Regions from separate parts of the Streptomyces sp. NPDC012510 genome, predicted to be linked through region 2. Evidence: riboswitches for the same ligand, from Rfam matches in the RefSeq annotation. Region 2 holds a riboswitch; the other holds the start of a gene.
What was found. Region 2 has a riboswitch for cyclic di-AMP ahead of ACFY9I_RS24515 (peptidoglycan DD-metalloendopeptidase family protein). Riboswitches for the same ligand answer to the same signal wherever they lie in the genome.

Region 1 (5,387 bases), on a different contig from region 2:
GGAACTGGCTTGCACCGACCGGGAGGTGACCGTATGTGACCGCGATCCCTTCCCGCCGTCGCTGACTTCACGCTGTGCGATGACCGATGCGGGCATTTCGGACCGGGCGCAGGTGCGGCGGTGCTATAGGGCGCATATATGCAAGATCGGTACGGGTTTTCGGCGGCCGCCCCGGTGCCCGACCGAAGGCGCCCCTCTCATTAGGCTCCGCCCATGGACGTACTCATCCACCTCTTCGTCGCCCTCCACATCATCGGCATCGCCTCCCTGCTCGGGGGCTTCCTCACCCAGATGAGGGCCATGGGGCAGGGCACGGCCCGCTTCGTCCCGGCGATGCTCCACGGCGCGCTCGTCATGCTGGTCACAGGCGCCGTCCTCGTCGGCCTGAACCAGGCCGACGACCAGCCTGTCGACAACATCAAGATCGGCGTCAAGCTGGCGCTGCTGATCGTGATCCTCGGACTGGTCTACGTCAAACGGGACGAGGGCACGGTGGACAAGCCGCTGTTCGGGCTGGTGGGCGCGCTGACCACCGCGAACGTCTTCATCGCGGTGCTCTGGACCTGAGGGCTCGCACGGCGTGAGCCGGGGGGCAGGAGCGTCGCCGAGCCGTGCCCCCGTCGGCTACGCAGGCCGCACCACGCTGTGGATCGACGACTCCCCGTCGTAGAAGACGGATTCCTCGCGGACGTACGTCCCCGGCTTCGGGGCGTGGATCATCATGCCGTTGCCGATGTAGAGGCCGACGTGGCCGATGTTGTCGTAGAAGAAGATCAAATCGCCGGGCCTGGCGTTGGCGAGGGAGACCGTGGTGCCGGCGTCGACCTGCTCGTAGGTGGTGCGGGGGAGGTCGACGCCCGCGGCCTTCCAGGCGGCCTGGGTGAGGCCGGAGCAGTCGTAGGAGCCGGGGCCGGTCGCGCCCCAGACGTACGGCTTGCCGATCTGCGCGCGGGCGAAGGCGAGGGCCTTGGCGGCTTTCGAGGCGTAGGTGGAGTCTTCGGCCGGGGTGGTGCTCTCGGTGCCGGCGGAGGGTTCCTCCTGGGTGGCTCCCGTGGCTCCCGTAGCCCCCTGAGCCGTCCCCGTGGCCTCCCGGGGCGCTGCTGTGGTGGCCCCCTGCGCCTCCTGGGCTTCCTGGGTCGTCTGGGCTGCCGCCTGCTGCCGTGCCAGTTCCCGCGCCTTGCGCTCGGCCTCCTCCTGCTCCCGCTGTTCGATCGCGGCGAGCCGGGTCCGCTCCTCGGCGGTGAGGGTGGACAGCAGTTCGCGGGCCTCGGCGAGCTTCGCCTGAACCTTGGCCTTGCCGGCCTTGAGTGCGTTCTGTGACTCGGTGAGCTGGTCGAGGCTGTCGGTCGCCTGCCGGCGCTGTTCGGCCGCCTCGGCCTGCTGCGTGACGTACGCGTCCACGGTGCCCTGCTGACGGTCCGTCAAGCGGTCCATGAGCTGGGTCTGGTCGAGGTAGTCCTGCGGGCTGTCAGCCAGGAGCAACGACGCCCCGTCGGGGGCGGCGGCGCCCGTGCGGTACTGGGCGGCCGCGAACGAACCGAGTTGCTCCCGCGCCTCGTTGAGCTTGTCCGTGCGCTGGGCGACGTCATCGAGGAGGGTTTCGACCTTTTTCTTCTGCTTGGTCGTCCTCTCCTTTGCCGCGTTGTAGTTCTCGGTCGCCGACCCGGCCTGACGGTAGAGGTCGTCGACCTTCTTCTCGACCTCCTCCAGGCTCGGCTTGTCGTCCGTCGACGGGGCGGCGGTGGCCGTCTGGGAGAGCAGGGCCACGGAGGTGAGGGCGGCCGTGGCGAGCGCGGGCGTGCGTATGCCCGCGCGCGTCCGGCCGGCCGGGCGCGGCTTGCGGTGCGCCATGGTTCGGCGACTCCTTCCGTACTCCGCCTACCGAGTTAGCTGTCGGGTTCGGGCGCATGCTTTCGGAAGGTTTGCCCTACGACCCTCGCCGCGGGCGGCGGTCGGGTCGATTCACCCCGGAGATCGGTGGGTCCCCGGCTCCGGCTGCCACGGGAGGCGTGCCGGACTCGGCGGGGCCGTGCGGCCCGGCGAGGTTCGCCGGTTGGGTCGTACGGCCTGTCAAAACGCTAGCCAACTCGTGTGGTCCCTGTGAAGGTTGATGTTCGATATGCCCGATACGTTTTCGTGACCTTAGCCTCTTCGGCGCGATAGGCGATACGCTCGATCGCTCGGCGTCGCGACATGGGCACGGTGCGTATGCGGTGCGGACTTCCCGGGGCGGCCCCGCGCTGTCAGTGCGGGCGCCTAGACTCGGACAGCGATGAGCAGCCTCTTTGACGACAGCTTCCTGGCGGACCTCCAGGCCCCCCGCGGCCACGCGGAGGAGCCCCCGCCGCCGCCCGAGGACGATCACGTACCGGAGTCGATTCCGGACGATCTGTTCGGCGGGAAGTTCGACGTGCCGCCCGACCGGGACGCGTACTACCGCGACGGCGCCCCCCGCCCCGCCCTGGACGCGGCGGCGCTCCTCGACGGGCTGAACGAGAACCAGCGCGCGGCCGTGGTGCACGCCGGCTCCCCCCTGCTCATCGTGGCCGGCGCCGGCTCCGGCAAGACCCGTGTGCTCACCCATCGCATCGCTCATCTGCTCGGCGAGCGGCAGGTCCACCCGGGCCAGATCCTCGCGATCACCTTCACCAACAAGGCCGCGGGTGAGATGAAGGAGCGCGTCGAGCACCTCGTGGGCCCGCGCGCGAACGCGATGTGGGTCATGACCTTCCACAGCGCGTGCGTACGGATCCTCCGGCGCGAGTCGAAGAAGCTCGGCTTCACGTCCTCCTTCTCGATCTACGACGCCGCCGACAGCAAGCGGCTGATGGCGCTCGTCTGCCGTGATCTGGACCTGGATCCCAAGCGCTTCCCGCCCAAGTCCTTCAGCGCCAAGATCTCGAACCTGAAGAACGAGCTGATCGACGAGGAGGACTTCGCCGCCCAGGCCTCCGACGGCTTCGAGAAAACCCTCGCCCAGGCCTACGCGCTCTACCAGTCCCGCCTCCGTGAGGCCAACGCGCTCGACTTCGACGACCTGATCATGACGACGGTCAACCTGCTCCGCGCCTTCCCGGACGTCGCCGAGCACTACCGCCGCCGCTTCCGCCATGTCCTCGTCGACGAGTACCAGGACACCAACCACGCGCAGTACGCCCTGGTCAGGGAACTGGTTGGCACCTCCGAGCACCCCGCCGACGTACCGCCCAACGAGTGGGACGTGCCGCCCGCCGAACTGTGTGTCGTGGGTGACGCCGACCAGTCGATCTACGCGTTCCGCGGCGCGACCATCCGCAACATCCTCCAGTTCGAGGAGGACTACCCGAACGCGACGACGATCCTGCTGGAGCAGAACTACCGTTCCACGCAGACGATCCTGTCCGCCGCCAACGCGGTCATCGAGCGCAACGAGTCCCGCCGCCCCAAGAACCTGTGGACCAACGCGGGCGCGGGCGCCCAGATCACCGGCTACGTCGCCGACACCGAGCACGACGAGGCCCAGTTCGTCGCCGACGAGATAGACCGGCTGACGGACGCGGGCGAGGCGAAGGCCGGGGACGTCGCTGTCTTCTACCGCACGAACGCCCAGTCCCGTGTCTTCGAAGAGGTCTTCATCCGTGTCGGCCTGCCCTACAAGGTCGTCGGCGGCGTCCGCTTCTACGAGCGCAAGGAGGTCCGGGACGTCCTCGCGTATCTGCGCGTCCTGGCCAACCCGGAGGACTCGGTCCCGCTGCGCCGCATCCTGAACGTGCCGAAGCGCGGCATCGGCGACCGTGCCGAGGCGATGATCGACGCGCTCTCGCAGCGCGAGAAGATCAGCTTCCCGCAGGCGCTGAAGCGCGTCGACGAGGCGTACGGCATGGCGGCGCGGTCGACCAACGCGGTCAAGCGGTTCAACACGCTGATGGAGGACCTGCGGACCGTCGTCGACTCCGGCGCCGGCCCCGCCACCGTCCTCGAGGCCGTCCTCGAACGCACCGGCTATCTGGCGGAGTTGCAGGCCTCCACCGACCCGCAGGACGAGACACGCATCGAGAACCTCCAGGAACTCGCCGCCGTCGCCCTGGAGTTCGAGCAGGAGTCCGGTGCCGCGGAGGGCGAGGGCGAGGGCGAGGCAGCCGGTACGACACCCGCCGGGCTCTCCGACTTCCTGGAGCGGGTGGCCCTGGTCGCCGACTCCGACCAGATCCCGGACGAGGAGGAGGACGGCTCGGGCGTCATCACGCTCATGACCCTCCACACCGCCAAGGGCCTGGAGTTCCCGGTCGTCTTCCTGACCGGCATGGAGGACGGCGTCTTCCCGCACATGCGCGCCCTCGGCCAGACCAAGGAGCTGGAGGAGGAACGTCGCCTCGCGTACGTCGGCATCACCCGCGCCCGGGAGCGGCTCTACCTCACCCGGTCAACGCTCCGCAGCGCCTGGGGCCAGCCCTCGTACAACCCGCCGTCCCGCTTTTTGGAGGAGATTCCGGCCACCCACCTGCAGTGGAAGCGCACGGGTGCTTCCGCGCCGGTGTCCTCGGGCCCGGCCGCCGGAATCGCGTCGTCGCTGTCGTCATCCCGCTCCCGGTCCTCCGCCGCGGGCGCGTCCGGCTTCGCGACCCGGCGCTCCAACGAGAAGCCGGTGGTCTCCCTCGCCGTGGGCGACCGCGTCACACACGACCAGTTCGGCCTCGGCACGGTCGTCGGCGTCAAGGGCACGGGCGCGAACGCGGAGGCGACGATCGATTTCGGAGACACCAAGCCGAAGCGGCTGCTGCTGCGGTACGCGCCGGTGGAGAAGCTGTAGCGAGCGAGGCGGCGCCGATATGAGTCGGGCCCCTGCTGAGCAGGGGCCCGGCCGCCGTCGCGGTTTCTCTTACGTCGGGTCCAACCCGTGGCTGCGCAGCCACGGCAGCGGGTCGATGGCGGAGCCGCCCGCCGGGTGGACCTCGAAGTGCAGGTGAGGGCCGGTCGAGTTGCCCGAGTTGCCCGAGTAGGCGATGGTGTCGCCGGCCTTGACGGTCGTACCGGAGGCGACGTTGTACGTGGAGAGGTGGCAGTACCAGGTCTCCGTGCCGTCCTTGGCGGTCACGATGACCATGTTGCCGTAGGCGCTGTTCCACTGGGTGCGCACGGTGCCGTCGGTCGCGGCCATCACCGGGGTGCCGTAGGAGACGGGGAAGTCGATACCGGTGTGCAGGGACATCCAGTTGACGCCGGACTGCCCGTAGTACGCGCTGAGTCCGTGCTGGGAGACCGGCAGCGCGAACTTCGGGCGCAGCCGCTCCTTGCGGGCCGCCTCGGCCGCCGCCTTCTTCTGCTCCAACTCCTGCTGGGCCTTGAGGTCGATGCGCTCCTGCGTCCGGCTCGCCCGGTCGGCGAAGTCGTCGGCCTCGGCCGAGAGG
Region 2 (5,387 bases):
GGCGCCCGAGCGCTCCACCCTGGACAACGGCCTGACCGTGCTGCGCTGCCACCGTCCCGGCCAGCAGGTCGTCGCCGTCGAGGTGCTCCTGGACGCGCCCCTGGACGCCGAGCCCGCCGGCCTGGACGGCGTGGCCACCATCATGACCAGGGCCTTCTCCGAGGGGACCGACAAGCACTCCGCCGAGGAGTTCGCCGCAGAGCTGGAGCGGTGCGGTGCCACCCTCGACTCGCACGCCGACCACCCCGGCGTACGCCTCTCCCTCGAAGTGCCCGTGTCGCGGCTGGCGAAGGCGCTCGGCCTGCTCGCCGACGCCCTCAGGGCACCCGCGTTCGACGACAGCGAGATCGAGCGGCTCGTGGCCAACCGGCTCGACGAGATCCCGCACGAGACCGCCAACCCGGGCCGCCGGGCCGCCAAGGAGCTGTCCAAGCGGCTGTTCCCGGCCGACTCACGCATGTCACGCCCCCGCCAGGGCACCGAGGAGACCGTTCAGGGCATCGACTCCGCGGCCGTACGCGCCTTCTACGAGAAGCACGTACGCCCCGCGACGGCCACCGCCGTGGTCGTCGGCGACCTCACCGGCGTCGACCTCGACGCCCTGCTCGGCGAGACCCTGGGCGCCTGGACCGGCTCCCCGGCCAAGCCGCGCCCCGTGCCGTCGGTGACCGCCGACGACACCGGACGGGTGATCATCGTGGACCGGCCCGGCTCCGTCCAGACACAGCTGCTCATCGGCCGGGTGGGCGCCGACCGCCACGACCGGGTCTGGCCGGCCCAGGTGCTCGGCACCTACTGCCTGGGCGGCACCCTCACCTCCCGCCTGGACCGCGTTCTGCGCGAGGAGAAGGGCTACACCTACGGGGTGCGCGCCTTCGGCCAGGTGCTGCGCTCCGCGCCCGACGGCTCGGGCATCGCGATGCTCGCCATCAGCGGCTCCGTCGACACGCCCAACACCGGGCCGGCGCTCGAGGACCTGTGGACGGTGCTGCGCACCCTCGCCGCCGAGGGCCTGACCGACGCCGAACGAGACATCGCCGTTCAGAACCTCGTCGGGGTCGCCCCGCTCAAGTTCGAGACGGCCGCGGCCGTGGCGAGCACGCTGGCCGACCAGGTCGAGCAGTACCTGCCGGACGACTACCAGTCGACGCTGTACCGCCAACTCGCCGCCACGGGCACGGTGGAGGCCACCGCGGCCGCGGTGAGCGCCTTCCCGGTGGACCGTCTGGTGACCGTCCTCGTCGGTGACGCCGCGCAGATCGAGGAGCCGGTGAGGGCCCTCGGCATCGGCGAAGTCACCGTCGTACCGGCCGAGTAGAACGCCGAGCGGAACCTGGCCGCGAGCACGCGGGTTATGGGGCCCTGGTGACGAAAGAGTCACCAGGGCCCTCGTTTGTCCGTATTGATGGCGGAGGGCGCACGTCTGCCCTGTGGCGTACGCCTCAAAACCCGTGATGCGTTTGTTATTTCGCAGACGGCCCGCTTAGCGTCGGTCCGGCTGTTCGTCAGCAGTTCGCCGCAGCCGCGGCACCGGACAGTCATCGCCGAGTCCCCGCATGGCGCGAGCCAGGGGAGCCGGGGACCCACCGCAGTCCCTGGGGTGAATCGGGTGCCCTTCGCGGAGCGACGCGAAACGGGGGGCAGCCGTAGGAGACCTTCCTGCTCCGAACCCGTCAGCTAACCCGGTAGGCGAGAGGGAAGGAAAGGACCAGCCACTTCATGGCGTTCACCCGCGCCCCCGGGAAGCACCGCCGCCCCGGCCGTGCGAAGCGCGCGACCACGAGGAACGTGGGCGTCGCCGCTCTCACCACCACCGGTGTCATCGGCACCCTGGCCGCCCCCGCGCTCGCCGCGGAGGAGCCCACCGCCGAGCAGACCGGCCTGAACCAGATCATCACCCTCGGCGACACGGTCGCCGACCAGGTCGACGCCCAGGCCGCGGCCCAGCAGCAGGCCGCCGAGGTGGCCGAGGTCAAGAAGAAGGCGCAGGAGGAGGCCCGCAAGGCCGCCGCCGAGAAGGCCGAGCAGGAACGTGCCGCCGCCAAGGAGCGCGAGGAGATCAAGGCCCGCGCCGCCCGTGCCGCCGAGCGCGAGCGCCTCAACTCCTATGTGGCCCCCATCAGCGGCTCCTACATCTCCACCGGCTACAAGGCCGGCGGGGCCGTCTGGTCCTCCGGCAGCCACACGGGCGTCGACTTCCACGCCGCCTCCGGCACCGCCGTCCTCGCGGTCGGCTCCGGCACCGTCGTAGAGGCGGGCTGGGGTGGCGCGTACGGCAACAACATCGTCATCAAGATGAACGACGGCACCTACACCCAGTACGGCCACCTGTCGTCCATCGGCGTCTCCGTCGGCCAGACGGTCACCCCCGGCCAGCAGATCGGCCTCTCTGGTGCGACCGGCAACGTCACCGGCGCGCATCTGCACTTCGAGGCCCGTATGACGGCCGAGTACGGCTCGGACATCGACCCCGCCGCCTATCTGCGCTCGCACGGCGTGAACGTCTGACGCGTCGCTCAGTTCCTCGCGGGAGGCCCCGGCTCACGAGCCGGGGCTTTCCTCGTTGTGCGTACTCCGCCGTGGCTCCTGTCGCGAGTGACACACGTCGGAGTGAGGCACGTCGGAGTGAGGCACGTCCTGAGCGGCGCGCCTCCTGTCCAAAAAATATCCATGGATTCCGGCCCGCCATCGGAAATTCCGGCTCTCTGCAATAGAGTCGCTGGAACACACGTCAATCATCGACGTTTCACGGGGATTAAGGCGGAGGTCGGTCATGCGTATTCCGGCGCACTCGGTATGCACGGCTATTCGCGACGACATCGTCGCGGGTGTCTACGAGCGCGGCAGCCGCCTCACCGAGGAACTGCTCGCCCGCCGGTACGGCGTCAGCCGGGTCCCCGTACGCGAGGCGCTGCGTACGCTGGAGGCCGAAGGGTTCGTGGTGACCCGCCGGCACGCGGGCGCGTGTGTGGCCGAGCCGACCGAGCAGGAGGCCGCGGACCTGCTGGAGATGCGGATGCTGCTGGAGCCGCTCGGTGCCGCCCGCGCCGCCCAGCGCCGCACGGAGGCGCATCTCAAGGTGTTGCGCGGCCTGGTGAGGCTGGGGCAGGAGCGGGCCAGGAGGGGCAACAGCGAGGATCTGCGCTCGCTGGGCGGCTGGTTCCACGAGACGCTCGCACAGGCGTCCGGCAGCCCCGCGCTGACCTCGACCCTCGCCCAGTTGCGGCACAAGATCGCCTGGATGTACGCGGTCGAGGCGCCGGCCAACCCCGCGGAGTCCTGGGCGGAGCACGGCGGCATCGTGGACGCGGTCGCGCGCGGCGACAGCGAGCGGGCCAGGACGATCACCGCGCTGCACACCGAGCGCGCCACCGCCGCACACCGGCTCCGCTTTCCCGCCGGGCCGGGCGGGGCGGAGCGACCCGATCGTGTGAGGACTTCGCAACACCCCGTAAACATGCCGAGCCTGCGACATTAACACGAGAGCCGTATACAAAGAGAGCAGAAATTCGAGGGGCATTTTTCCGCTGCCCGCAGAACGAAAAGGAGAAGGGCCCGCCCGGTAATTCGGACGAGCCCTTCGAGTGTGTGCGGGAGGCCTTTCAGGCCTTACGGGTTTCCCGCTTTCGTCGCCGGTTCGCTCAGACCGTCTCGGGGAGCTCCTCGAGCCCCTCGGCCACGAGCTTCGCCAAACGGTCCAGCGCGATGTCCGCCCCCTCGGCGTCGGAGGCGAGCACGATCTCCTCGCCGCCCTGGGCGCCCAGGCCCAGGACCGCCAGCATGGAGGCCGCGTTGACGGGGTTGCCGTCGGCCTTGGCGATCGTCACGGGGATACCGGAGGCCGTGGCGGCCCGGACGAAGATGGATGCGGGGCGGGCGTGGAGGCCCTCGGCCCAGCCGACGTTGACGCGGCGCTCAGCCATGTGATGCTGCCCTTCAGGTGTCTCGGGTGCTGCAGAGAGGTCTAGACCGGTTGTCTAGACCAGTTTCCCATATGGGGCGACGCACCGGAACGGGCCCACGGCCTGACCACGAACCGGCTGTCGCGCTTGTGTTGTGCTTCTGTTGTGCCTCCCCAGACTGCCCCGCGCCGCTGTCGGACGCGAGCCGTACTCTGGGGCTCATGCAGACCTCGTCGGACCGGCACGAGTACCCCGCCCACTGGGAGGCCGACGTGGTGCTGCGCGACGGCGGCACCGCACGCATCAGGCCCATCACCGTTGATGACGCCGAGCGTCTCGTCAGCTTCTACGAGCAGGTCTCGGACGAGTCGAAGTACTACCGCTTCTTCGCGCCGTACCCTCGCCTGTCCGCCAAGGACGTCCACCGCTTCACGCACCACGACTTCGTGGACCGGGTGGGGCTCGCCGCCACCGTCGGCGGTGAGTTCATCGCCACCGTACGCTACGACCGGATCGGCGCCGACGGAATGCCCGCGTCCGCACCGGCCGACGAGGCCGAGGTCGCCTTCCTCGTCCAGGACGCCCACCAGGGCAGAGGCGTCGCCTCCGCCCTTCTTGAACACATCGCCGCGGTCGCCCGCGAACGCGGCATCAGACGCTTCGCCGCCGAGGTGCTGCCGGCCAACACCAAGATGATCAAAGTCTTCACCGACGCCGGGTACCAGCAGAAGCGCAGCTTCGAGGACGGCGTCGTACGCCTGGAGTTCGACCTGGAGCCCACAGACCGCTCCGTCGCCGTGCAGCGCGCACGGGAGCAGCGCGCCGAGGCCCGGTCCGTCCAGCGGCTGCTCGCCCCCGGCTCGGTCGCCGTCGTCGGCGCCGGGCGCGCACCGGGCGGCGTCGGCCGCGGCGTCCTCGCCAACCTCCTGGGCGCGGGCTTCACCGGACGGCTGTACGCGGTGAACAAGGCCCTCGGCGAGGACGAGAAGGAACTCGGCGGGGTCCCCGCCCACCGCTCGGTCACCGACATCGAGGGCCCCGTCGACCTAGCGGTCGTCGCGGTCCCGGCGGCCCATGTCCCCGAGGTCGTCGCCGAGTGCGGGGAGCACGGCGTGCAGGGGCTCGTGGTCGTCTCCGCCGGGTACGCCGAGAGCGGACCCGAGGGGCGCGAGCGCCAGCGTGAACTGGTGCGCCAGGCGCGCACGTACGGCATGCGCATCATCGGGCCGAACGCCTTCGGGATCATCAACACCGCCCCCGACGTACGGCTCAACGCCTCCCTCGCCCCGCAGACGCCGCGCTCCGGGCGCATCGGCCTCTTCGCCCAGTCCGGCGCCATCGGGATCGCCTTGCTGTCGCGGCTGCACCGGCGCGGGGGAGGGGTCACCGGAGTCACGGGCGTCTCCACCTTCGTGTCGTCCGGGAACCGCGCGGACGTCTCCGGGAACGACGTTCTCCAGTACTGGTACGAGGACCCCGACACCG

Region 1: linked by a shared signal. The riboswitch ahead of ACFY9I_RS14235 (NlpC/P60 family protein) and the one ahead of ACFY9I_RS24515 (peptidoglycan DD-metalloendopeptidase family protein) in region 2 are both predicted to bind cyclic di-AMP.

Annotation. Positions count from the first base shown of each region.
Region 1 is NZ_JBIBEN010000006.1:349,513-354,899, forward strand. Features, by position in the region: gene ACFY9I_RS14230 (hypothetical protein) at 214-567, shown strand; gene ACFY9I_RS14235 (NlpC/P60 family protein) at 625-1,851, opposite strand; cyclic di-AMP (ydaO/yuaA leader) riboswitch at 1,860-2,020, opposite strand; gene pcrA (DNA helicase PcrA) at 2,273-4,789, shown strand; gene ACFY9I_RS14245 (peptidoglycan DD-metalloendopeptidase family protein) at 4,859-5,387, opposite strand, start outside.
Region 2 is NZ_JBIBEN010000013.1:142,619-148,005, reverse strand. Features, by position in the region: gene ACFY9I_RS24520 (insulinase family protein) at 1-1,318, shown strand, start outside; cyclic di-AMP (ydaO/yuaA leader) riboswitch at 1,533-1,707, shown strand; gene ACFY9I_RS24515 (peptidoglycan DD-metalloendopeptidase family protein) at 1,720-2,508, shown strand; gene ACFY9I_RS24510 (FCD domain-containing protein) at 2,774-3,478, shown strand; gene ACFY9I_RS24505 (HPr family phosphocarrier protein) at 3,642-3,923, opposite strand; gene ACFY9I_RS24500 (GNAT family N-acetyltransferase) at 4,124-5,387, shown strand, end outside.